DNA from 2 places in the Neorhizobium sp. R1-B genome. Region 2 is predicted to be linked to the other one. Evidence: riboswitches for the same ligand, from Rfam matches in the RefSeq annotation. Region 2 holds a riboswitch; the other holds the start of a gene.
What was found. A riboswitch is a leader RNA that binds a small molecule or an ion and turns the genes downstream of it on or off. The one in region 2 is predicted to bind S-adenosylmethionine.
Positions count from the first base shown of each region.

Region 1: it holds a riboswitch for S-adenosylmethionine, as region 2 does, so the genes downstream of both, metA (homoserine O-succinyltransferase) here and EDE05_RS01745 (O-succinylhomoserine sulfhydrylase) in region 2, are expected to answer to the same signal.

Region 1 covers NZ_SOEM01000011.1:185,241-190,517, forward strand. Annotated here, with positions in the region: gene EDE05_RS16660 (response regulator) at 1-425, opposite strand, end outside; gene EDE05_RS16665 (ABC-F family ATP-binding cassette domain-containing protein) at 574-2,391, opposite strand; gene EDE05_RS16670 (thiamine diphosphokinase) at 2,395-3,045, opposite strand; SAM riboswitch at 3,213-3,290, shown strand; gene metA (homoserine O-succinyltransferase) at 3,347-4,267, shown strand; gene EDE05_RS16680 (aldose epimerase family protein) at 4,367-5,277, shown strand, end outside.
Region 2 covers NZ_SOEM01000001.1:362,390-380,417, forward strand. Annotated here, with positions in the region: gene EDE05_RS01665 (YitT family protein) at 1-296, opposite strand, end outside; gene EDE05_RS01670 (methyltransferase domain-containing protein) at 400-1,329, opposite strand; gene EDE05_RS01675 (DUF6460 domain-containing protein) at 1,463-1,729, shown strand; gene EDE05_RS01680 (CAP domain-containing protein) at 1,731-2,216, shown strand; gene EDE05_RS01685 (MATE family efflux transporter) at 2,220-3,572, shown strand; gene EDE05_RS01690 (quinone-dependent dihydroorotate dehydrogenase) at 3,548-4,639, opposite strand; gene EDE05_RS01695 (DUF952 domain-containing protein) at 4,636-4,986, opposite strand; gene EDE05_RS01700 (hypothetical protein) at 5,063-5,470, shown strand; gene EDE05_RS01705 (response regulator transcription factor) at 5,558-6,205, shown strand; gene EDE05_RS01710 (helix-turn-helix transcriptional regulator) at 6,393-7,058, shown strand; gene EDE05_RS01715 (transporter substrate-binding domain-containing protein) at 7,089-7,973, opposite strand; gene EDE05_RS27110 (hypothetical protein) at 8,034-8,264, shown strand; gene EDE05_RS01720 (glycosyltransferase family 2 protein) at 8,292-9,959, shown strand; gene EDE05_RS01725 (glycosyltransferase family 2 protein) at 10,063-10,932, shown strand; gene EDE05_RS01730 (hypothetical protein) at 11,000-11,269, shown strand; tRNA gene EDE05_RS01735 (tRNA-Gly) at 11,284-11,357, opposite strand; gene EDE05_RS01740 (2'-deoxycytidine 5'-triphosphate deaminase) at 11,468-12,562, opposite strand; SAM riboswitch at 12,637-12,715, shown strand; gene EDE05_RS01745 (O-succinylhomoserine sulfhydrylase) at 12,759-13,943, shown strand; gene apaG (Co2+/Mg2+ efflux protein ApaG) at 14,101-14,493, shown strand; gene EDE05_RS01755 (methyl-accepting chemotaxis protein) at 14,679-16,511, shown strand; gene EDE05_RS01760 (Hsp33 family molecular chaperone) at 16,582-17,568, opposite strand; gene argF (ornithine carbamoyltransferase) at 17,757-18,028, opposite strand, start outside.

The DNA of each region.
Region 1 (5,277 bases), on a different contig from region 2:
TTGAGTTCACGCGGCACTTTCGCGGAACGGCCGAGGCGGTTTGCCACAGCATAGTCAATCGACTGCTCGACCACATGGGGGAGCACCGGTTTTGTCAGAACACCCAGAGGCCCCCTCACACCGTCAACGTCTTCCGGATTCCCGGTCATATAAATGACGGTGACCCCGTAACGTTCAGCGAGCATGCGACCGATATCCGGCCCGGTCCGCCCATCAGCGAGATTGACGTCGACAATGGCGATATCCGCCTCCGGTGCCAATTCGAGAGCATTCCGGCGGCCATGCGCAAATCCTGCGACCTCCAGTCCCATATGTTCAACCGTTTCGGCAATGTCGAGGGCGATCAGGAACTCGTCTTCGACAATCAGTACGCGTTGACTTGGCGCCTCGCGGGCCAGCCGACCACTCTCAACATTTGTCAGCATGAATGTCCCCAATTCGGTTCTCACTATGCCGGCACGTGAGGTGCGTCCCGGCGCTGATTGCCTTTCGAACGCCAGAGGAGGGAGATTGTTCCGGGCCGGTACATGCTTTTCTTGCCTAACTATTTGTTAAGCATAACAAATTATTAAATTATCCCTCGAGCTCCTCCCGGAGCATTTCGAGCTCCAGCCATTCCTCTTCCATCTTTGTCAGGTTTTCCCGAAGTTTTTCCATTTCAGCTGCGAGCTTGTTGAAAGCGGCAGGGTCTTTGGTGAAGAGAGCAGGATCTGCCATCTTCTTCTCCCGTGCGGCGATATCCGCTTCAGTCTTCGCCATCTCCTTCGGCAGATTTTCGAGCGCGAATTTCTGCTTGTAGGAAAGCTTGCCTTTGCCCTTCGGCGCTTCTACGGAAGCGTTCAATTCGGCCTTCGGCTTTTCAGCCTTTTCGGCCCTGCGCCTTTCCTCCAAAGCGCCTTTGCGCTGTGCCAGCATGTCGGTGTAGCCGCCTGCATATTCGATCCAGCGCCCATCCGGTGCGTCGGGATTGGCCGGCGCGATGGTCGAGGTCACAGTGCGATCCAGGAAATCGCGGTCGTGGCTGACGAGGATGACGGTACCGTTGTAGCTTGCCACGATCTCCTGGAGCAGGTCGAGCGTCTCGATATCGAGATCATTGGTCGGTTCGTCAAGGATCAGCAGGTTCGATGGCTTTGCCATGATACGGGCGAGTATCAGGCGGGCGCGTTCTCCGCCGGACAGGTTCTTGATCGGTGTCCTGATTTGCTCCGGCTGAAACAAGAAATCTTTCATGTAACCGGCGACGTGGCGCTGTTCCCCATTGACGAGCAGGGTTTCGCCACGGCCGTCCGTCAGATAGTGGGACAGCGTCTCTTCAGGGTCCAGGTCCTCGCGTTTCTGGTCGACTGTCGCAATTTCCAGATTGGTACCGAACTTCACGGTTCCGCTATCGGGTGAAAGTTGGCCGGTCAACATCTTCAGAAGTGTCGTCTTTCCAGCACCGTTCGGGCCGACCAGGCCGATCCGATCGCCCCGATGCACGCGGATCGAGAACGGTGCTACGATAGGCCGATCATAAGCTTTGGTAATGTTCTCGGCCTCGATCACCAATTTGCCGGACTCCCGGCCCTCGGTGATTTTTGCCTGCACGGTACCTTGCGGGCCTTTGTGACCGCGATAATTCGAACGCATGGTCTGCAATTCGCCGAGCCGGCGCATATTGCGCTTGCGGCGCGCTGTCACGCCGTAGCGCAGCCAGTGCTCCTCGCGTTCGATGGCTTTTCCGAGCTTGTGCTGCTCCAGTTCTTCCGCTTCCAGCACTTCATCACGCCAAGCTTCGAAATGAGCAAATCCCCTGTCGAGCCGCCGGGAGGTGCCGCGGTCGAGCCAAACGGTGGCGGTTGACACCTTTTCCAGGAACCGCCGGTCGTGGGAGATCAGAACCAGCGCGCTTCTCGTCTTGCGCAGCTCCTCTTCAAGCCATTCGATCGTTGGCAAGTCGAGATGGTTGGTCGGCTCGTCCAGCATCAGGATATCCGGTTCCGGCGCCATGACGCGCGCAAGCGCTGCGCGGCGGGATTCCCCCCCCGAAAGGTTTTTCGGATCCTCCTGGCCCGTCAATCCCAGATGTTCGAGCAGATAGGTGACGCGGTAAGGATCGTCGCCGGGACCAAGACCGGCCTCCGCATAAGCCTGCACCGTCTTGAAATCCGCGAAATCGGGGGCCTGCTCAAGATAGCGGATGGTTGCGGCGGGGTGACGGAAGACCTCACCGGATTGGGGCTCGACCATTCCAGCGGCGATCTTCATCAGCGTCGACTTCCCCGAGCCGTTGCGGCCGACGAGGCAGATCCGGTCGCCCGGTTCCACTTGCAATCCCGCGCCGGCAAGCAGCGGTGCGCCGCCGAAGCTCAGGAAGATGTCGTCCAGTTTCAAAATTGGGGGCGCCAAAAGTCAGGCTCCTGTCATGTCATAGGGGCGGGCGAGTATCATGCCCTTGCCGCTTCTTAGATGGAATTCGACGCGCCCTTCTGCAACGTTCGAAACCGTGCGCGAAGAACCGAATGGAAGTGAGAAATTTACCAGCGGATACCGAGCTCCGATGATATCGAGCCCCTCCAGGGCAGAAAAACCGATGACGGAAAACAACGAGCCTTTTGGAAGATCGAGGCTGATCCTGCCTGGCAAAAGAGGTACGGCTTCTTCTTCGCCGGAGGTCAGAACGATATCGACGCCGCGCTCGGCGAGACTCATTGCATGTAACAGGTGCTGGAGGGCATGGTCGCTCCGCTCGCCGCCGAGCGCACCGACGAAAACTAGCCGTGTGGCTCCGCGGTCGACCGCCTCGGCCGTGGCGATTTCGCCGTCGGTCTCGTTTTTTTCCGGGGGATAGGTCTTCTGTTTGATACCCGGCCATTGCCTTGCAAGCTCGGCATCGGTGGAGTCGAAGTCGCCAACCCACAATTCGGGTTCCACGCCAAGTATCGCCGCGTGCCGCATACCGCTATCTGCCGCGATGAAGCGGCTGTCTGCGAGCGCCTTTTTCAAGCGGTCGGTGACGGTGAGGTTTCCGCCGAGCAGGATGGCAAAGGTTGAATGGGTCATGCCCACTGCCCATAGCGTAAACGGGGCACGAAGGGAAAGTCGCCACAAGCTTGTCTCGCTAATTTCGAGCGCTTTGCGCCGGATCTCGCGGCCAGAACGCTCCTTGCGGGAAGTGAGGTAGATTTTGCTACCATTGACGCGGGGCTTAGCAAGGATTATTTGAAAGCTCATAATTCCGTGGTGATTTGGCCGGCCGGCTTGCAGCCACGTTAAAAAAGTCGCTAAAGGGCCGCGAGAAGATGTCTTCCCACGGGCCGGTTGCGATTTTTCGCCGCCGGCTTTGTTTTTGTTGGGTTGAGCCATGCCGATCAAGATTCCCGATACGCTGCCCGCGTTCAGTACCCTCGTTGAAGAGGGTGTGCGAGTGATGACTGAAACCGCGGCGGTGCGGCAGGACATCCGTCCGCTTCAGATCGGGCTCCTGAACCTCATGCCGAACAAGATCAAGACCGAGCTGCAAATGGCGCGCCTCGTCGGTGCGACGCCCCTGCAAGTCGAGTTTTCACTGGTGCGCGTCGGCAACCACAGGGCCAAGAATACCTCCGAGGATCATCTGCTTGCCTTCTACGAGACCTGGGAAGAGGTGAAACACCGCAAATTCGACGGTTTCGTCATCACCGGGGCGCCGATTGAAACGCTGCCGTTCGAAGAGGTCACCTATTGGGATGAGATGGAGAAGATCCTCGACTGGACGACCACCAATGTCCATTCGACCATGAATGTCTGCTGGGGGGCGATGGCCGCCATCTATCACTTCCATCGCGTTCCGAAATACGAATTGAAAGAGAAGGCGTTCGGAGTTTACCGCCACCGCAATCTCTGCCCGTCGTCCGTCTATCTCAACGGATTTTCCGACGATTTCCAGGTTCCGGTATCGCGCTGGACGGAGGTTCGACGGGAAGACATCGAGAAGGTGCCGGATCTCGAAATCCTGATGGAATCCGAGGAGATGGGCATTTGCCTGGTGCATGAGAAGGCCGGCAGACGGCTCTACATGTTCAATCACGTCGAATATGATTCCACCTCGCTGGCGGACGAATATTTCCGGGATGTGAACGCCGGCATCCCGATCAAGCTGCCGCATAACTACTTCCCGCATAACGACGACACGCTGACACCCTTGAACCGCTGGCGCAGCCACGCGCATCTCCTGTTCGGCAACTGGATCAATGAGATCTACCAGACGACGCCCTACGATATGGAGAAGATCGGCGCGCAATAAGCTTGGATCCGATGACGGCGGATAATTTTGTTCGCAACGACGTTGCGGCTGCCGGACAAATCGCGCAGTTTGCACGCCGACAATTCGGAGGAGCAGGCCGTGGCGGATCAAGCGAAGCAGGGTTTCGAGGTTTTCGGGCAGACGGAGAAGGGCGAGGCGGTCTACCGCCTCAAGATTTCCGGCGGTGGGCTGACGGCGCATGTCATCACTTGGGGGGCAGTCATCCAGGATCTGCGGCTCGACGGACATCAACCGCCGCTTGTATTGGGTTTCGAGCGCTTCGAAGACTATCTCGCACACTCGCCCTATTTCGGCGCGACCCCCGGCAGGTGTTCCAACCGCATCGGCGGCGGCCGTTTCTCCTTGGACGGTAGGCAATATCAGCTTGAACTCAACGAACGCGGCGTTACGCACCTGCATGGCGGTACGGATGGCATCGGCCGCAGCAATTGGACGATCGTTGATTGCACGCCCGACAAGGTGGTGCTGCGCATCACCGATCCGGATGGCCGTGCCGGTTACCCCGGAAACTGCACCATCACCGCCACCTATCAGCTCAACGCTGACGGCGTATTGTCGGTCATCTACGAATCGACGGCCGATCAACCGACACTCGCCAATATCTGCCAGCATTCCTATTTCAATCTTGATGGCCGTGACGACGCCCTCGGCCATGACATCATGATCGCGGCCGACCATGTGCTTGCTCTCGACGACAGGCAGGTGCCGACTGGCGAGATTTTAGCCGTTGCCGGCACCCCTTTCGATCTGCGGGAAATGGGGCCGATGAAACGCTTCGGCGGCGGCGATCAGGTCCTTTTCGATCACAATTTCTGCCTGTCGCATGAACGCACAGCCAAACGACCCGTGGCATTGGTGCGCAGCATCTATTCCGGCCTTGCGATGGAAGTGCGCACGACCGAACCTGGGTTGCAGTTCTATGCGGCCTTTAAGCTGCAGAAGCTTCCGGTGACCGGACTTGACGGGCGGCAATACGGCCCCTTCGCAGG
Region 2 (18,028 bases):
AAGGTCTTTACCGAGAAGGCGAGCCCCAGCCGGCGAAACGAAAGATAATAAAACGGCAGGTTGACGATAAAGAACAGGAGGCCGAAGGAAATACCCAAGGCGTAGTGCAGAAGAAAAGCAACGCCCGCAGTGCCGCCGGTGAGCAGGCCGACCTTGTTCAGGAAATAGAAGCCGAGGGCAGCCACCATGGCGCCGGTCAAAAGCCCCTGACCGTCCTCAAGGAGTGTGTGCTGCGACGGATCGGCGCTATAAAAGCCGAGGCTTTTTCTCTGAACCTGCTTCTGCTGCCCGGCCAATTCCGACCCCTTCATTCTCGGCGATATTGCACTGCAATAAAACCGTCATCAAGCCCGTTCAAGCGGCGATATGGTGGCTGCGAAAAAAGCAAGAAACATTCGGTCAGGCGAGCTTTCGCGACAGAAAGAGGATACCTTGGATCGGTCTGCCGGCATCCGTGCGAATGGGGGTCTTTTGCAACGCGAGAATTTCGAAGCCGTAGCGATGAAGCAGAGACCGGATATAGGTTTCGGAATGGGCGTAACGCAAAGAATCCCGAAGAACGAAAGACCGCTCCTCGCCCGCATCCTCGACGGAGAAACCGAAGAGCCCCGCAGGTGCGAGCAATTCAAGAACCAGTGGGAAGACGGTTTCCAGCGATCCGAGATACATCAGCACGTCGGCGGCGGAAACGAGATCGGCGCGCTGTCTCGCAAGAACGCCGGAAAAAAGGCCGGACATCTCTGGGGAAAGGCTGAGATCCGATTGGCCGAGATGGTCATAGAGGCCCTTTGCCTCCGCCTTGGCCAGCATGTTCCCGGAGAGGTCGAAGCCTTCGAGGCGCTCCGTCCCGCCACGGATTTCGGCACCGAAAAGGCCCGTGCCGCAACCGAGATCGACGGTATTCCTGAACGGCGCATGGGGTGCGACGAGAGCGGCGAGCTTGCCGGGCACGGAATATTCTAGCCTCTCGACAAGCGCCGTATCAAACCGGTCGGCATAGTCATCGAACAGGCCCTCGACATAACGGCTCGGGGGCTGGGCCGGCATTTCCTCGGCGCCGAGCAGCGCGAGCTTCAATCTTGCGCCGAAGATGTCGTCTGGCTGGAGATCGAGCGCCTGCCGATATGCGTCCGCGGCGGTCGCAAGTGTGGCCTTCTCACGATATTCGCCGAGCCGGAACCAGCCCGCGGCCCAGCCGGGGACGAGTTCCAGGGCCTGTTCCACGAGTTCCGCGGCGGCGGCGAAATCGCCCGCCTCCGCCAACATGCGGGCATAGTCGGCGCGGCGGTCGGCGATCACATCGCCGGAGGAGAACTGGCTGGCGGACATGATCGGCTCCCAAGGGTCGCGGGTTCTTTGCCGAAGCCACAAAAAAACTCAAGTTCTATTTGAGGAGGCCAAGGCGCTTGCGGCGCAGACGAGCCGCGGGTATGCGTTTCAGGCAATTCGGAGACAGACAAGGATGGCGGACGGGATGAACAGGTTCCTGGGCGATACGCCGGGTCGCACGATCATCAAGCTGATCGTCGTGTGCCTCATCGTAGGGTTCGTACTGGCGTTTTTTGGCTTCACGCCGGACAATATCGTCGATACGGTCCGCTACTGGTTCCTGGACCTCTGGTACAACGGTTTCCGGGCTCTCGGCCGGGTCGGCAACTATCTGGTGCTGGGCGCCATCGTCGTCATTCCGATCTTCGTCATCCTGCGCCTGTTGAGCTACCGCCGCTGACATGACCGACCTCTATATTTCCTCCCGCCGGGGTTTCCTCATGATGTCAGGAATGGGCCTGCTGCTCGCCGGCTGTTCCACGACATCTGTTCTCACCCCGACCGCAGGCGCCGAGGACGAAACGGAAGCGGCGCTGCCGATGGTCAACAAGCTGAGACAAAGCCGCGGTCTGGCGGCACTGACCCTCGATACGCCTGCACGCAAGGCTGCCTCCCAGCAGGCTATCCGCATGGCAAAAGCCGAGAAGATGAAACACCTGATCGGCTTCGGCGACGACTTCGGCTCGCGCATGAAGCGCAATGACGTGGCGCTGCCCGCCGCCGAAAACATCGCCAGCGGCCAGGATTCGGTAAACGCAGCCGTGCAGGCCTGGATCGACTCTCCCAAGCATCTCGAAAACATGCTCGGTTCCTTCAGGGGGCTCGGCGTCGCCGTGGCGCGCGCCGATGACAGCCGCACCTATTGGGCCATGGTCCTTTCGGGTTAGGCGATGGATGGCCGCGGACCAGAAGGGCAGGCCGCAAAGCCGTTCGACGTGACGCACCGGCTGGTACTCGGCATCGCGATCCCGATGACGCTCGGCTTTCTCACGACCCCGCTGCTCGGGCTTACGGATACGGCCGTCGTCGGCCAGTTCGGAAAGGCCGAGGCGCTCGCCGGGCTGGCGATCGGCGCAATCCTCTTCGACCTCATCTATGGCAGCTTAAGCTTCCTGCGCACGTCCACCACCGGTCTCGTCGCTCAGGCTTTCGGCCGTGGCGACCATCGCGAACAGCAGGCGGTGTTCTGGCGAGCGCTCCTCAGCGCATTCGGGCTCGGCTTCGTCATGCTGGCGCTTTCTCCGCTGATCCTCGCTTTCGCGCCGGAGCTGATGACCAGCGATCCCGCCGTCGCTGACGTCACACGCCAATATTTCAGGATCCGCGTGCTGACCAGCCCGGCGACCTTCGCCAATTTCGCGATCCTCGGCTATGTGCTCGGGCGCGGCCAGGGCTTGCTGGGCCTTGTCCTGCAAATCATTCTCAACGGCACGAACATCATGCTTTCGATCTTTCTTGGCCTCGGTCTCGGCTGGGGTATTGCCGGAGTGGCCTGGGGAACCGCGCTTGCCGAAACCGCGGCGGTCGTGATCGGCTTCCTGATCGTCAGCCGGCAGTTTTCTGCTGTCCATCGGCCGAGCCGTGTGGACATCTTCGACGCGGCCAAGCTCAAACAGCTCTTCCACCTCAATGCCGATATCCTGATCCGATCACTGATATTGAACGGCGCATTTGCGCTGCTGACACGCGTCGGATCCAGCTTCGGCGCCGTGACGCTCGCCGCCAACGCCGTGCTGATGAACGTCTTCATGCTGTCTGCCTTCTTCCTGGACGGTCTAGCGGGGGCTGCCGAACAGCTGGCCGGCAGGGCGGTCGGGGCGCGGTATCGTCCTTCCTTCGACCGTGCGCTGAAGCTGACCGGCCTCTGGTCCTTCGCCATGGCGGGCGCCGTCGGACTGTTCTTCATTCTCTTCGGGCAGCCGATTATCGACATGCTGACGACGTCCGAAGACGTGCGGCAGACGGCCTACAGCTATCTCGGATGGGCGGCATTGACGGGTTTGACCGGCGTGCTGGCCTTCCAGATGGACGGCGTCTTCATCGGCGCCACATGGTCACGGGAGATGCGCAACATGATGCTCGCCTCCTTCGCCGGATATTGTTTAGCGCTCGCCGCGCTCGTGCCGCTTTTCGGCAATCACGGGCTCTGGCTGTCGCTCAACCTCTTCCTGCTGATGCGCGGCATCTTCCTCGCGGCGATGGTGCCCCGCAAGGCGCGTCAGAGTTTTTCCGCCGCCCACTGATCGAGACGGGTGTCGCGGATTTCCCGGATCGAGGAGAGCTTTTCCCGGTCGAGAAGCGACGAGAGGCCCTTCAGGATCGTTGCCGGCAGGCCGGGGCCTTCATAAACCATGCAGGAATAAAGCTGCACCAGGTCCGCGCCGGCGCGGATTTTTTCCAAGGCGTCCGTCGCACTGGAAACCCCACCCACACCAATAATCGGCAGAGCCGGGCCGACGCGTTTGCGCATCTTGGCAAGCATCACCGTCGACCGCTTGAAGAGCGGCACGCCGGAAAGGCCGCCCGCTTCTTTCGCCTGGATCTGATCCTTCAGCCCGTCGCGGGAAAGCGTGGTATTGGAAACGATCAGGCCGTCCAGCGGATGGGAGGTCACTTCGGAGGCAATATCGTCCAACCCCTCCTCCGTCAGATCGGGCGCGATCTTCAGAAAGACCGGCACGGTTCGTCCATACCGCAGCCCCTCTTCCGCCCGCGCCGCAAGCACGGCTTCCAGCAGCGCCTTCAAGCTGTCGCGGGCCTGCAGGTCGCGCAGGCCCGGTGTATTAGGGGAGGAGATGTTGACAGTGAAATAGGTGGCGAGCGCATAAAACTTTCGAATGCCCGCGACGTAATCGGCCACGCGATCGGCGGTATCCTTGTTGGCGCCGATATTGACGCCAACGATCCCCGGGGCATTGTGCCGTGCCGAAAGCCTGGCGAAGGCCGCCTCATGCCCCTCGTTGTTGAAGCCGAGCCGGTTGATGACCCCGCGGTCCTCCACCAGGCGGAAGATGCGCGGCTTGTCGTTGCCGGCTTGAGGTTTTGGCGTCACGGTGCCCACTTCGGTGAAACCGAAACCGAGCTTCAGCATCGCATCCGGCACTTCGGCATTCTTGTCGTAACCGGCGGCAAGGCCGAGCGGGTTCGGAAAGGTGATCCCGGCAATCGTCTGGGCAAGACGTGGATCGTTCGGGATACGGCAGGTGGGTACGAGGCCGGTCTTCAATGCCGCGATCGACAGACCATGTGCCGTTTCCGGGTCGAAGACGAAAAGGCTGCGCGAGGCAAGCCCGGCAAAGGGACCGATCATGGCATTTTCTCCGGAAAGGCATGCACGCCGTCTGCGCCGATCAGCAGCGGCATTTCCCAAAGCACCGCCGAAAAAGGCAGCTTGCCGTAAAGATGCGGGAAGAGGTCACCCCCGCGCGAGGGCTCGTATTTCAGCGCCTCGCCAAGCTCCGCCGCGTTGACGGCCACCAGGACAAGGCCCGCAACGCCGGCAAAATGCAGCCGGGCCGTCTCTCTGGCCTGAGGCCCGGTTGACAAATGGATGTAGCCGTCCTGGAGATCGATACCCGCGCCGTCGAAGACACCGCTACCCTTCGCCTGGCGCCAGAGCGTTTCCGGCACGATCTTATACACCATATCCGTCATCATGAACTCTCGAGTATCTGTTATAATCGGTGCGTTTGCCGCAAAGCCCGGCGCTTGTCCACCTGAGGAGGACCAAAAGATGAAGGTTCTGACACTATTCACCGTGGCACTCGTCATTCCCGCGGCCTCCTACGCCCAGGCGCCGCAGCAGAACCGTTTTCAGCTGGAACGGACCGAAAGCGGCGTCGTTCGGCTCGATACGCAGACCGGCGCCATGACGCTCTGCCGCGAGGAAAACGGGACGCTGACCTGCCGCATGCAGCCGGACGAGCGGGCAGCTTACGAAGAGGAACTCGACAGACTGGAAAAGAGGGTGACGTCGCTTGAGGAGCGGCTGAGCCAGACGCCGCCGACGGCACTGCCCACCGACGAGGAAGTGGACAAGTCTCTCTCCATCATGGAGAAGTTCATGCGGCGTTTCATGGCGATCGTCGGCGAATTCATCGACGAGCGGGAAGCGGACAAACCTCAACCAAATCGTACGTGAATTCCCGCACTTGTTTCCGTCGCTCCGGAGGTTTACAACTTTCGAAGATACAGAGGCACAACTATGCTCTTGGGAGGGAGCGTGGGAATGCAGACACTTACAATTATCATCGCTGACGACCATCCGCTGTTTCGCGGCGCCCTGCGCCAGGCTGTTCAGGGGATCGCCGAAAAAGTCCTGATCATCGAGGCGGGTGATTTCGAAGCCGCGCGGCGTGCCGCCGATTCCAATCCCGAGGCCGACCTGATGCTGCTCGACCTGGCAATGCCGGGCGTTAGCGGTTTTTCCGGGCTGATGTCGCTGCGGGCGGAATTCTCCGGCCTGCCGATCGTTATCGTCTCGGCGAGCGACGACGGCACCACGATACGCCGCGCCCTGGAACTGGGCGCCTCGGGTTTCATTTCGAAATCCTCCGGCCTCGACGAGATCCGGGCCGGCGTTCAGGCGGTTCTCGAGGGCGATATCTGGGCGCCAAAGGGCGATTCCACCCAGCCTGAAGAAGATCCCGGCCTTGCCGAACTCATGGATCGGCTGAAAACGCTCACGCCGCAGCAGAGCCGGGTGCTGACCATGCTCGGCGAAGGCTTGCTGAACAAGCAGATCGCTTACGAACTCGGCGTCTCGGAGGCGACCATCAAGGCGCATGTTTCGGCAATCCTGCTGAAGCTCAACGTCGACAGCCGGACGCAGGCGGTGATCAAGCTCGGCAAGATCAACATGGCCCTGGTGGCCTAGCGCCAGCCTCATCCATATTGCAGGATTTTATTCCTTCCCTCTCTTTACGCGAGGCCCGCCCTCCGTTAAAATCCGGGGTGTCTGGGCTTGCTGTCATGCAGCCTGAAGGCCGTGGAGAGATTGATCGAAGGGGTGCCGCCGAGCGCCGGTTTGTCCGGCCCTGTCTCGCGCGCCGGGTACGGGCAAAATGCTGTCACATGAAACGATCTGGAACGCGATCGATACGCTGGCCCAACGCCATCAACTGACACCGTCGGGCCTTGCGCGGCGTGCCGGCCTGGATCCGACATCCTTCAACAAGTCGAAGCGGCTCGGGCCGGACGGGCGCCTGCGCTGGCCTTCGACGGAATCGATCGCCAAGGTGCTGGAGGCGACGGGGGCGACGGTAGACCAGTTCATGAGCTATCTGCCGACCTCCTCCAGCCGTTCGGCATTTCCGGAAGGCAATTTCCCGCCGCAGGGGGGCACCATCCCGCTCCTCGGCTTTGCTCAAGCGGGTGCGGGTGGTTTTTTCGACGACGGCGGCTTTCCTGCCGGCCAGGGCTGGGATGTGGTGGAGTTCCCGATCGACCCTTCGCGCAAGGCCGGCGTCTATGCGCTTGAAGTCCAGGGCGAGTCGATGATGCCGCTTTATCGCGACGGCGATGTGCTCATCGTGGAACCGGGCGCACAGGTGCGGCGCGGCGACCGCGTCGTCCTGAAAACCCGCGAGGGCGAAGTCATGGCCAAGGTTCTCTCGCGCCAGACGGCCCGGACGGTCGAGCTGATGTCGCTCAATCCCGAGCATCCGAACCGCAGCTTCGATCTTTCGGAAGTGGACTGGATGGCACGCATCATCTGGGCGAGCCAATAGGCATGGCGAACCGCTAGGAAAGAATTCCCCTCAATAAAGCCCATTCGGAAAATACCGCAGGTAGATGTCCTGCAAGCGTCCATTGCGGGAGAGCGCGCCGAGAGCGTGGTCGAAAGCCGCAACAAGCAAGGGATCGTTCTTGCGGAACATGACGGTCAGCGCCTCGCCGAGGAACTTTTCCGAAAGATAGGGGCCGTCAAAGAGCGCGCAGCATTTTGCCGACATTTCTCCCGCAACCCAGAAGGGCAGTCTCAGGCCATCGGAAAACACGGCATCCACCTTGCCGGCCTTCAATGCCTCCAGCATCATCTCATGGCTGTCGAACGGGATGATCGTGACCTTCGGGAAGAAGGCTTTCAGCATCACCTGATGGGCCGTTCCCTCGACCACGCCGACCGGCTTGCCGGCAAGCGCCGCAGCCGTGTCGCCGTCGATCTTGGCGGCGAGGTTGCGGGCAAAGCGAGCCGGCACGCCGAGATAAGGCCTCGAAAACGAAAACCGCCGGCGCCGATCCGGCGTAACCGCGACGCCGGCCATCACCGCCTCGCCTGCCCCGCTTTCCAGCGTCTTTTCCAGTTCCTCGAACGGCAGCGCCTGGATCTGGCACTTCGCCTCGATCTTCAACTCACCGCAGATTTCGCGGGCTAGATCGACATTGAAACCGGCGAGCCGACCTGTCTGATCGGCAAAGTTGAAAGGAGGAAAGTCGATTGTCGTCAGTATCCTCAGCCGGACGAGGCTGGAAAGATCCGGCCGCGGGAGACGCTCGCGCGCATCGAACATCAACGGCAGCCCATCGTCCGCGCGAGCCGCATGGCTCGACACGAGAAAGGCGAACAATGCGCCCGCCGCAAGGCAAAGCTGCAAAATGGTGAAGAACCCCTTAATATTCGGGCATGCAATCAGAAGACGCATCGCTATGATCCAGATCGGGACAAGGTTGGGGCGTCCGCTTGCGGGCGGTGTAGCAGAGTCATGCGTTTAGGGGAATATCCGCCGGCATCGCCGCCGGTGCAAGATGGCGTGTGGCAAGATCACGCTCCACCGGCAAGCAAGGCTGCCGAAAATGTCCACGTTTCGAGTGAAGACCCGGAGCTGATAGCCCTTGCGGCGCTCGGCATTTCAAAACCCCTGCGTTCAACGCTTGCCGAGCGGGCGCGGCAAAACGGCACCACCATCGAATGCGAATTGCTTCATAGCGGCTAGGTCGAGGAAGACGCCTATTACGGAGCCATGGCGCGCTTTCTGCGCCTGCCTTTTATCGGCACCATCGATCCGTCCCTTTTAACCGACATACCTCTGCTCGACACGCAATTGCGGCGCCCCAGCCAGATCCGCATCGCCCACCGGCATCGCGCTCCGCAGGTGGCCGTGGTGCCGGAAGCCTCAAGGCTCGCCGACCTCGGCGCGGCCCTTGCGGCCATGCCCGCTCTCGGTCGCGATCTTGCGATAACCACGCCTTCGGCGGTCCGCAGCGCAGTCTGGAGGGCCGGTGCCCGCAGACGCGTCCAGGAAGCTGTCACCACTCTTTTCGACCAATTTCCCGACTTCTCGGCCCGCATCGTTTTGGCCGGCCACCAAGGTTTTTATGCGGGACTTGGGCTTGCCGCCATTATCTCCGCGCTGATCTTCATGCCGCTCGCAACACTGCTTATGCTGCATATCGGGCTGTCATGCATCTATCTGGCATCCCTATTCCTGCGATTTGCCGCCTTCACCCGGCAAAATTTCGCCCCGGCCATGCTGCCGGCGCTACCCGCGCGGGATGCGCCGCTTCCCTGTTATACGGTGATGGTAGCGCTCTACCGCGAGGCCGCCGTTGCAGAGCAGCTGATCTCAAGCCTCAAGCGGCTGGACTGGCCGGCCGCGCGGCTCGACATCAAACTCGTCTGCGAGGCGGACGACCACGAGACGATCACAGCCCTCAAGGCGCTTGCCTTAGGCCCATGTTTCGAGATCGTGGAGGTGCCTCCCTGCAATCCGCGCACCAAGCCGAAGGCTCTCACCTACGCGCTGGCTGCGGCACGCGGCGAATATCTGGCGATCTATGACGCCGAAGACCGGCCCCATCCGCAGCAACTTCGCGAGGCTTACGCGCGCTTTCAAACCTCACCTGCGGAGGTTGCCTGCCTGCAGGCGCCGTTGATCATCACCAATGCCAAGGAATCCTGGATCAGCGCGCTATTTTCCCTCGAATATTCGGGCCTGTTTCGCGGCCTGCTGCCGATGCTCGCCGGCAGCCGGATGCCTCTGCCGCTCGGCGGCACCTCCAATCACTTCCGCACCGAAACCCTGCTTGCCGTCGGCGGATGGGATCCGTTCAACGTCACCGAGGACGCGGATCTCGGTCTACGCCTCTACCGCCTCGGCTACCGCGCGGATGTGATCGTGCGCCAGACGCTCGAGGACGCCCCGACCGCGATCCGCGTCTGGATGGCTCAGCGAAGCCGATGGTTCAAGGGCTGGCTGCAGACCTGGCTGGTGCTGATGCGCCATCCCCGCCGTCTCGCCCGGCAGATGGGCCTGACGGCGTTCTGCACTTTCCAGCTGATGGTCGGAGGCATGCTGCTCTCCTCGCTCCTGCATCCCTTGATCATCGTCTTTGCCGGCATCGGCGCCCATTCCATGCTGGAAGCGCCGACGGACGATATTCCCACCGGCATGCTGTCGCTGTTCGTGATCGACGTGATCAATATTCTCGGCAGCTATCTGGTCTTCCTCGCCCTGGGGCTGAGCTCGATGATCGAACACGAGAAGCGGCTGATCGGCCGGCGCTGGCTCGCCGTGCCGCTTTACTGGCTGATGACCTCGATCGCAGCATGGCAAGCGGTCCTGGAACTACGGTCGAAACCGTTCGTCTGGAACAAGACGCCACACCAACCCAGCACCCGGAAAATATAGAGTCTCCGGCGTGAACCGCCCTACTGCCGCCTGCCTTTTGCGCTTATCAACGGGCGTGATATATGCGCAGCGCTGAGCCGTGCCGCCGAGGATCAAGAACAACATGGAAAAAGCGAAGCTCGTGGTCGTCTTCCCGATCTATAACGGCGCCCAGACGATGCGCAAAAGCCTGCAATGCATTGCAGATCAGGACTTTTCAGATTTTCGCGCGATCATCGTCGACAACAAATCCACGGACGCCACGCTGGAAATAGCCCGTGAATTTTGCGCTCAAGACGAACGCTTCGAGGTCATCCAGCAGAAACGCCATCTCGGCGTGATCGACAATTTCATCTTCTGCATCAAGCTCGGCGCCGAGAAGGGAGAATATTTCTGCCTGCGGGCTTGTGACGATCTGTCGACTAGCGATTACCTCTCCGCGCTGCTCCATGCGCTGGAGCAGAACCCGGACAAGCTTTTAGCCGTCGGGTCGTCGGAACGGATCGATTCGGACAAGACGCAAATCCTGAAACCGGAACCGAACATATTCAACTTTCAGGAGAACGCATCCCAAGGCAAGGTGCCGCGTGGTTTGAGATTTCCCTCCGAATGGTTTTACGGGGTCTACCGGTCGGCAGGCGGCGCGGATATCCTGCTGGAGCGATGGCCGGCCCTCGGGGGCCCGTGGTGCGCGGCCTCCTACGCCGTTGCCGAGTTTGTCATGCGCGATCTGATCGTCTGGGTGGACGGGCCGATGTACATCTTCTTTCGCGGCTCGGATTCCGAACAGCTCTATGCTGCGAAATCCATCACCCATAAGATCCAGCAGCGCTGGCTTTACGCGGTCGGATGCTACCGGGTCGTGGACAAGCTTCCCCCGCTGTCCTGGAACACGCGCCGGAAGATATTCAAGATGGCCTGGCGAGATGCGCGCGGGAAGACGAACTATCGCATCCGCCGGCATGTGCTGCAGAAGCTGAGGTCGCTTTTCTGAAGCCAATATGAGGAACATTTCGAGCCTCCGCACGTCAGATAGGTGAACCTGACGATGGAGGCGAGAGATGCATACCTATTACCGCTATCACGGAACCGACCCGGCTCCCGGCGCTCTGATCATCAAATTCTACCATTCAGGGGATCAGGTCCGCGGCTTCATCCGCAAGGTGACCGAACCTTCAGAAGACGACATGGTTTTCCCCGGCGAAGAAATGGAGCCGGAAGCGGCTTTCCGTATGGCGGAAAACAAAAGCCGCGGCCCGGAGCAGCACCCGATCTACGTGGAACTGGCAGAGGGCCTGGAATGGGACCCGGCTTGGGGCAAGCTGATCTGACGGATTTGAGAAACTGGAGCGGGTGAAGGGAATCGAACCCTCGTATTCAGCTTGGGAAGCTGCTGCTCTACCATTGAGCTACACCCGCTTTTCGCATGCTGTCCGAAAACGAAACCCGGTTTCAGACGGCAGCATGCGTAACAGGACAACCCGAGACTTTCAACAGATGAGGCCGGCTGTCAAGCGGCGCCCCGCCGCTCAGACGCGAAAATGCTTTGAGAGTTTCAGGCCCTGTGCCTGATAGTTGGACCCCATGCCAGCTCCGTAAAGCCCTTCCGGCTTTTCCTGCATGTGCTCATAGACCAGCCGTCCGACGATCTGGCCGTCCTCCAGGATGAAGGGCACCTCGTGGCTGCGGACCTCGAGCACTGCGCGGCTCCCTCGGCCACCCGCCGCCTCATGGCCGAATCCGGGATCGAAAAAGCCTGCATAATGGACCCGGAATTCGCCGACCAGCGGGTCGAAGGGCGTCATCTCGGCCGCATAGAGCGGCGGCACATGAACCGCCTCACGCGAGACGAGGATGTAGAATTCGTCCGGATCGAGAATGAGCTCGTTGCGGCCGCGGCTATAGAGCGGCTCCCAGAAATCGAAGATGTCGTGCTGGGCCTTCTTGTCGACGTCGACAACAGCCGTGTGATGCTTGCCGCGATAACCGATCAGGCCCTCCTTGTCGCCGGAGAGATCGATCGAGAGAGCGATGCCACCCCCGGAGACATTCGGGTTGCTCGCGGCCACCAATATCTCGTTCTTGTGGAGCTGCAGCAAATCCGGCTCGCTCAAAAGAGCGTTGCCCACGCGGAAGCGGATCTGAGACAGGCGCGAGCCGCGGCGAACGACGATCGGAAACGTTCGGGGCGAGATTTCCAGATAGAGGGGGCCGGAGTAACCGACCGGGATCTTGTCGAATTCCTGGGCGTAGTCGGTGATCACGCGCGTGAAGATATCGAGGCGGCCGGTCGAGCTTTTCGGATTTGCCGAGGCCGACATATTGGCCGGCAGGTCGAGCCTTTCCATCAGCGGCACGATATACACGCAGCCTGTTTCCAGCACCGCGCCTTCGGTGAGATCGATGACGTGCAGCTTGAGGCGATCGAGCTTGTCGGAGACCAGGCTGTTCGGTCCCGGCATGAAGCTTGCCCGGACCCGGAAAGCCTTTGCGCCGAGACGCAGATCAAGGCTCGCTGGCTGAACCTGATCCCGATCAAGCTCGCGCTCGGAGATCAACCGTCCACTGTCGAAAAGCGCCGCTATTGCGCGGTCCGCCAGAATTCCTGTTTCGCGAGCCATCATGTCTCTCTCAGAGTTTTCGTCGAGACAAAACCAAATGCGAGCCATTGACGCAAGCGGGACGCGGCGCTATGCCACTCTTATCCCGTGGTGATTTGGCCGGTCGGCTTGCAGCCACGTTAAATAAGTGGCTAAAAAGACCGGGTGCGAAACCGGTCTGCTTATGCGACCGGTTTTTTTGTTCTGAATGGGGACACGCATGACCAAGAAATGGCGCCCGGCAACTCAGCTCGTACACGGCGGCACGTTGCGTTCGCAATATGGCGAAACCTCCGAAGCGATCTTCCTGACCCAAGGTTTCGTCTATGATACCTCGGAAGCGGCCGAAGCCCGCTTCAAAGGCGAAACCGACGGTTTCATCTATGCGCGCTACGGCAGCCCCACCAACGACATGTTCGAGAAGCGCATGTGCGCGCTGGAAGGCGCCGAAGACGCACGAGCCACCGCCTCCGGCATGGCTGCGGTCACTGCCGCGATCCTCTGCCAGCTGAAGGCCGGTGACCATATCGTCGCGGCGCGCGCCCTCTTCGGCTCCTGCCGCTGGGTGGTCGAGACGCTCGCTCCGAAATACGACATCGAATGCACGCTGGTCGACGGCCGCTTCCTCGAAAACTGGGAAAAGGCCATCACGCCGAAGACCAAGGTATTCTTCCTGGAGAGCCCGACCAATCCGACGCTCGAAGTGGTCGACATTGCCGGCGTCGCCAGGCTCGCCGACCAGATCGGCGCCAAGGTCGTCGTCGACAACGTGTTTGCGACCCCGCTCTTCCAGAAGCCGCTGGAGCTCGGCGCGCATATCGTCGTCTATTCTGCCACCAAGCATATCGACGGCCAGGGGCGCTGCCTTGGGGGCGTCGTGCTTTCCGACAAGGCGTGGATCGACGAAAACCTGCATGACTATTTCCGTCACACAGGCCCGGCGATGTCGCCCTTCAATGCCTGGACGTTGCTGAAAGGCATCGAGACGCTGCCGCTGCGCGTCAAGCAGCAGACGGAAAGCGCGTCCAGGATCGCCGATTTCCTTGCCGAACAGAAACAGGTCGCGCGGGTCATCTATCCGGGCCGCAAGGACCATCCGCAGGCCGATATCATCGCCCGGCAGATGACGGGCGGTTCGACGCTGGTCTGCTTCGAGCTGAAAGGCGGTAAAGAAGCAGCCTTCAAGCTGCAGAATGCGCTTGATATCGTCAGGATTTCCAACAACCTGGGCGACTCCAAGAGCCTGATCACCCATCCGGCCACGACGACCCACAAGAACCTGACGGATGAAGCGCGCGCCGAACTTGGCATTTCGGCCGGCACCGTCCGCTTCTCCGCGGGCATCGAAGACACCGACGACCTGATCGAGGACTTCGCGCAGGCGCTTGCCAAGATTTCTGCCTGACGCGGCTGGTTATGGTAAATCCGGTCTTGCCGGATTTACCAACTAAATTATCCCTAACCTCAAGAAACGCTCACACTCGCTTGTTCAAACCGCGAGAATTCTTGACGTTTCCGCAGCTCTGTACAATATCGAGTAAGTAACCATTCTCAGGTGCCGCATGTATCGCGCCCGTACACGAGACATAGAAGTTGCCGTCGAACCTTACTATCTGGAGGAGCAATCCAACCCGGAAGAGAGCCGCTATGTCTGGGGCTACCGCATTGTCATTGAAAACCATTCGGCGTTGACGGTTCAGCTCGTTCATCGCTATTGGCACATTACCGACCAGAACGGCCTTGTGGACGAGGTGGAAGGTCCTGGCGTCGTAGGTGAGCAGCCGCGACTGGAACCCGGCGACTCGTATGAGTACTCATCCGGCTGCCCGCTCGACACGCCCTCGGGCATGATGTTTGGCCATTATGACATGCAGACGGATCAGGGCGAGACCTTCAAGGTGACGATCCCCGCCTTTTCGCTGGATTCTCCGGGTCTCATGCGCGTGCTGAACTAGCACTTCGTTGAGGCGAATTTAGCCGTATCTTAATCGTTGTACAATTTATTCACTATGTACGAAGCGGCCCCGACCGCTCGCATGATGCGTTCGTCACCAGCCTGCCGAGGCATTTCCACACCCCTTCCCCAACCATTGTCCTATGGTCCGTCGACACTGACGACCTCGGGCGACAAGGAACCTCCATGCTTGCAAGAATTGGAATCAAGGCAAAGATTCTGTCCGTACTGCTCCTGCTCGGTCTGATCTCTCTTTCAGGCCTCGGCTATGTTTCGCTGCGGTTCAGCCAGGCGAATGCCACCTATCATGGCTTCATCACCAACGAGAGCAAGGCGGCCGTGCTCGGAGCACGCGCCGCAGCCGGGATCTGGACCGCCGTCTCCATGGCGGGTCGCCTCATGGAGCTTCCGGCAACAGCGCCGAATTACCAGCCGATGAAGGACAAGCTCAACGGCGACTTCAAGACCGCCATGGAGCGCTTCCAGATGGTCGGCGAAATGGTGCCGAGCCGGAAGGAGGCGATGGCCAAGATCCTGACGATCGTCGGGGCGGTGAAATCCAATTTCGAAAAGGCAATCGAACTGTCTGCCGCCGGCGACAAGGCCGCGGTTCAGGAGATCCTCATCAAGAACGACGAACTCCTGAAGCAGATGTCGTCCGAGACGGGCTCCAACAACACGGTGATGATGGACTTGCTGGCGTCGGGCGGCGAGGAGATGTCAGCCTCGGTCAACTCGACGATCACCACCAGCATCATCGGGTTGGGCATCGGCGTGGTGTCGAGCATCGCGCTTGCCTTCTACGTGTCGCATGCAGGGATCACCGCGCCCATGGCGCGTCTTCGCGAGCGGATGACGACGCTGGCGGACGGCCAGACGAGTGGCGAGATCGAAGGCATCGGCCGCGCCGACGAAATCGGCCAGATGGCCGCTGCCGTCGCCATCTTCCGCGACAATGCCATAGAGCGTATAAAACTTGCCAAGGAGGCGGATTCCACGCGCCAATTGAGCGAGGCGGAACGGCTCCAGCGCGACGCCGAGAGGGCAAAGGAAGCAGCTTCCGTGCAACATGCGGTCGATGAACTTGGCGCGGCGCTCAACCGGCTGTCGGACGGCGACCTCGCCTACCGCATCGAGACGCCTTTCCAGGGTCAGCTGGACAATCTCCGCCGCAACTTCAACAATTCCGTCGAAAAGCTGAACCAGGCGATGAACAGCGTCGGCACCAATGCCTCCGCGATCAACGCCGGCGCCACCGAACTGCTCAACGCGGCCGATGACCTGGCAAAACGTACAGAACAGCAGGCCGCCTCCGTCGAGGAGACTGCCGCTGCCCTGGAGCAGATCACCACCACCGTGAAGGACGCGGCCAAGCGTGCTGAGGAGGCAAGCCAGCTGGTGCTGCGCACGAAGGGCGGGGCAGAAGTCTCCGGCAAGGTGGTCAACGACGCCATCGACGCAATGAGGCATATCGAAAATTCATCCAACGAGATCGCGAACATCATCGGCGTGATCGACGACATCGCCTTCCAGACCAATCTCCTGGCGCTCAACGCAGGGGTGGAAGCAGCGCGCGCGGGTGATGCCGGCAAGGGTTTCGCAGTCGTTGCCCAGGAAGTTCGCGAACTTGCCTCGCGTTCCGCGAATGCTGCCAAGGAAATCAAGACGCTAATCACGGCGTCCAGCCAGCACGTGCAGTCGGGCGTGGATCTGGTGGCGCAGACCGGAACTTCGCTTCAAAAGATCGTTGGCGAAGTCCAGGAGATCAATCGTCACGTCCAGGCGATCGCCGAGGCATCGCGCGAGCAATCGCTCGGCCTGCAGGAGATCAACACCGCCGTCAATACAATGGATCAGGGCACCCAGCAGAACGCCGCGATGGTTGAAGAGTCGACGGCGGCGAGCGCAGCACTGGCAAGCGAGGCCCAGAGCCTGACCGAGATGCTCCGCCAGTTCCGTCTCTCTGCGACGGCGACCTACCGCCAATCGGCTGCCTCCGGCTCACGCCGCGCGGCTTAAATGCTCGAAAAAGATACGGCGGCTCTGTTCAAAACAGAGCCGCCGTATTCGACAATCCCGAGCGGCCCGTTCAGGCCGCGGCGAATTCCGCCACCTCGTAGTGATAGGTGGTCGAGCAGAATTCGCAGGTGACTGCGATATGGCCGTCCTCCTGGCTTGCTTCAATCTCTTCTGCCGTAAAGCCGTTCAAAACGCTTTTGATCTTGTCTCGCGAACAGCTGCAGCGATCATGAACCGTCTGCGGTGCGTAAACACGAACGCCGCGCTCATGAAAAAGACGGAAAAGCAGTCGTTCGATTGCAACCTGCGGATCGGTCAGTTCGTCCGTATCGATCGTCTCCACCAGAGAACGAGCTTCGTTCCAGGCGTCGTCGACCACATCCGTGTCCCGTTCGTCGCCGTCGCCGCCGTGCAAGTCAGGCTGCCGCATGCGCTCCGGAGCCTGGGGCAGAAATTGCGCAACCAGGCCACCCGCCCGCCAGTTGTGGCGCGGCTTGCCCTGCGCATCCCGGTCGAAGAGCTCGGCTACGCCGAGACGCACCTTTGTCGGGATCTGCTCCGACTGACGGAAATAGACGCCGGCGATCTCTTCGAGAGAAGAGCCGTCGAGGGGCACGATGCCTTGATAGGGCTGCATGCCGCGACCCTGGTCAATGGTGAAGGCTAGCACGCCCTGCCCCAGAAGCTCCGGCGGAGAGGTGCGGCCGTCCTTGACCGCATCAGCCAGCGCTTCTTCGTCGTAACGGGCGTAAGCGCGTAGGCTATCAGGCGTCGAAAAGTCCGCGACCAACAGATCGACCGGACCGTCGCCTTTCGTCTGAACGGTGAACTTGCCATCAAACTTCAAGGACGTACCAAGCAGCGCGGTCAGCACGATGGCTTCCGCCAGCAGCCGGGCAACCGGCCCCGGATATTCGTGGCGACCGAGGATGGTGTTCAGCAACGGACCGAGCTGTACGGCCCGTCCGCGCACATCCAGCCCTTCTACCTGAAAAGGAACGACCCGGTCGTCTCCGGCAAAATGAAGATCGTTGAGGTTCACAGTCGCTTCCGCCATGACTTCGCTCCTTCGCGCCGAGCCCTTACAACTTTTTACACAAGCGCCGGCCAGAGCGGAACCTCAGGCCGGAGGAAAAGACATCGACGAAGTGTGTTGAGACACCGGTTTCTGACAACACGGCGCAAATGATAGCCGGTAGATGGGCCCGGCTCTTTTGAAAATCAAGATTTGGCCTGAAACGGCATTCAGACGGCGCCGAAACACCAGGCCAGGATGGACTTCTGGGCGTGCAGGCGATTTTCCGCCTCATCGAAGACGACCGACTGCGGCCCGTCGATGACTTCATCGGTGACTTCCTCGCCGCGGTGGGCGGGCAGGCAGTGCATGAAGAGCGCGTTCTTATCCGCCCGCTTCATCAGCTCCTCATTGACCTGGAAAGGCTGGAAGACGTTATGACCGCGCGCCTTATGCTCCTGGTTCATGGAAACCCACGTGTCGGTGACGACGAGATCGGCAC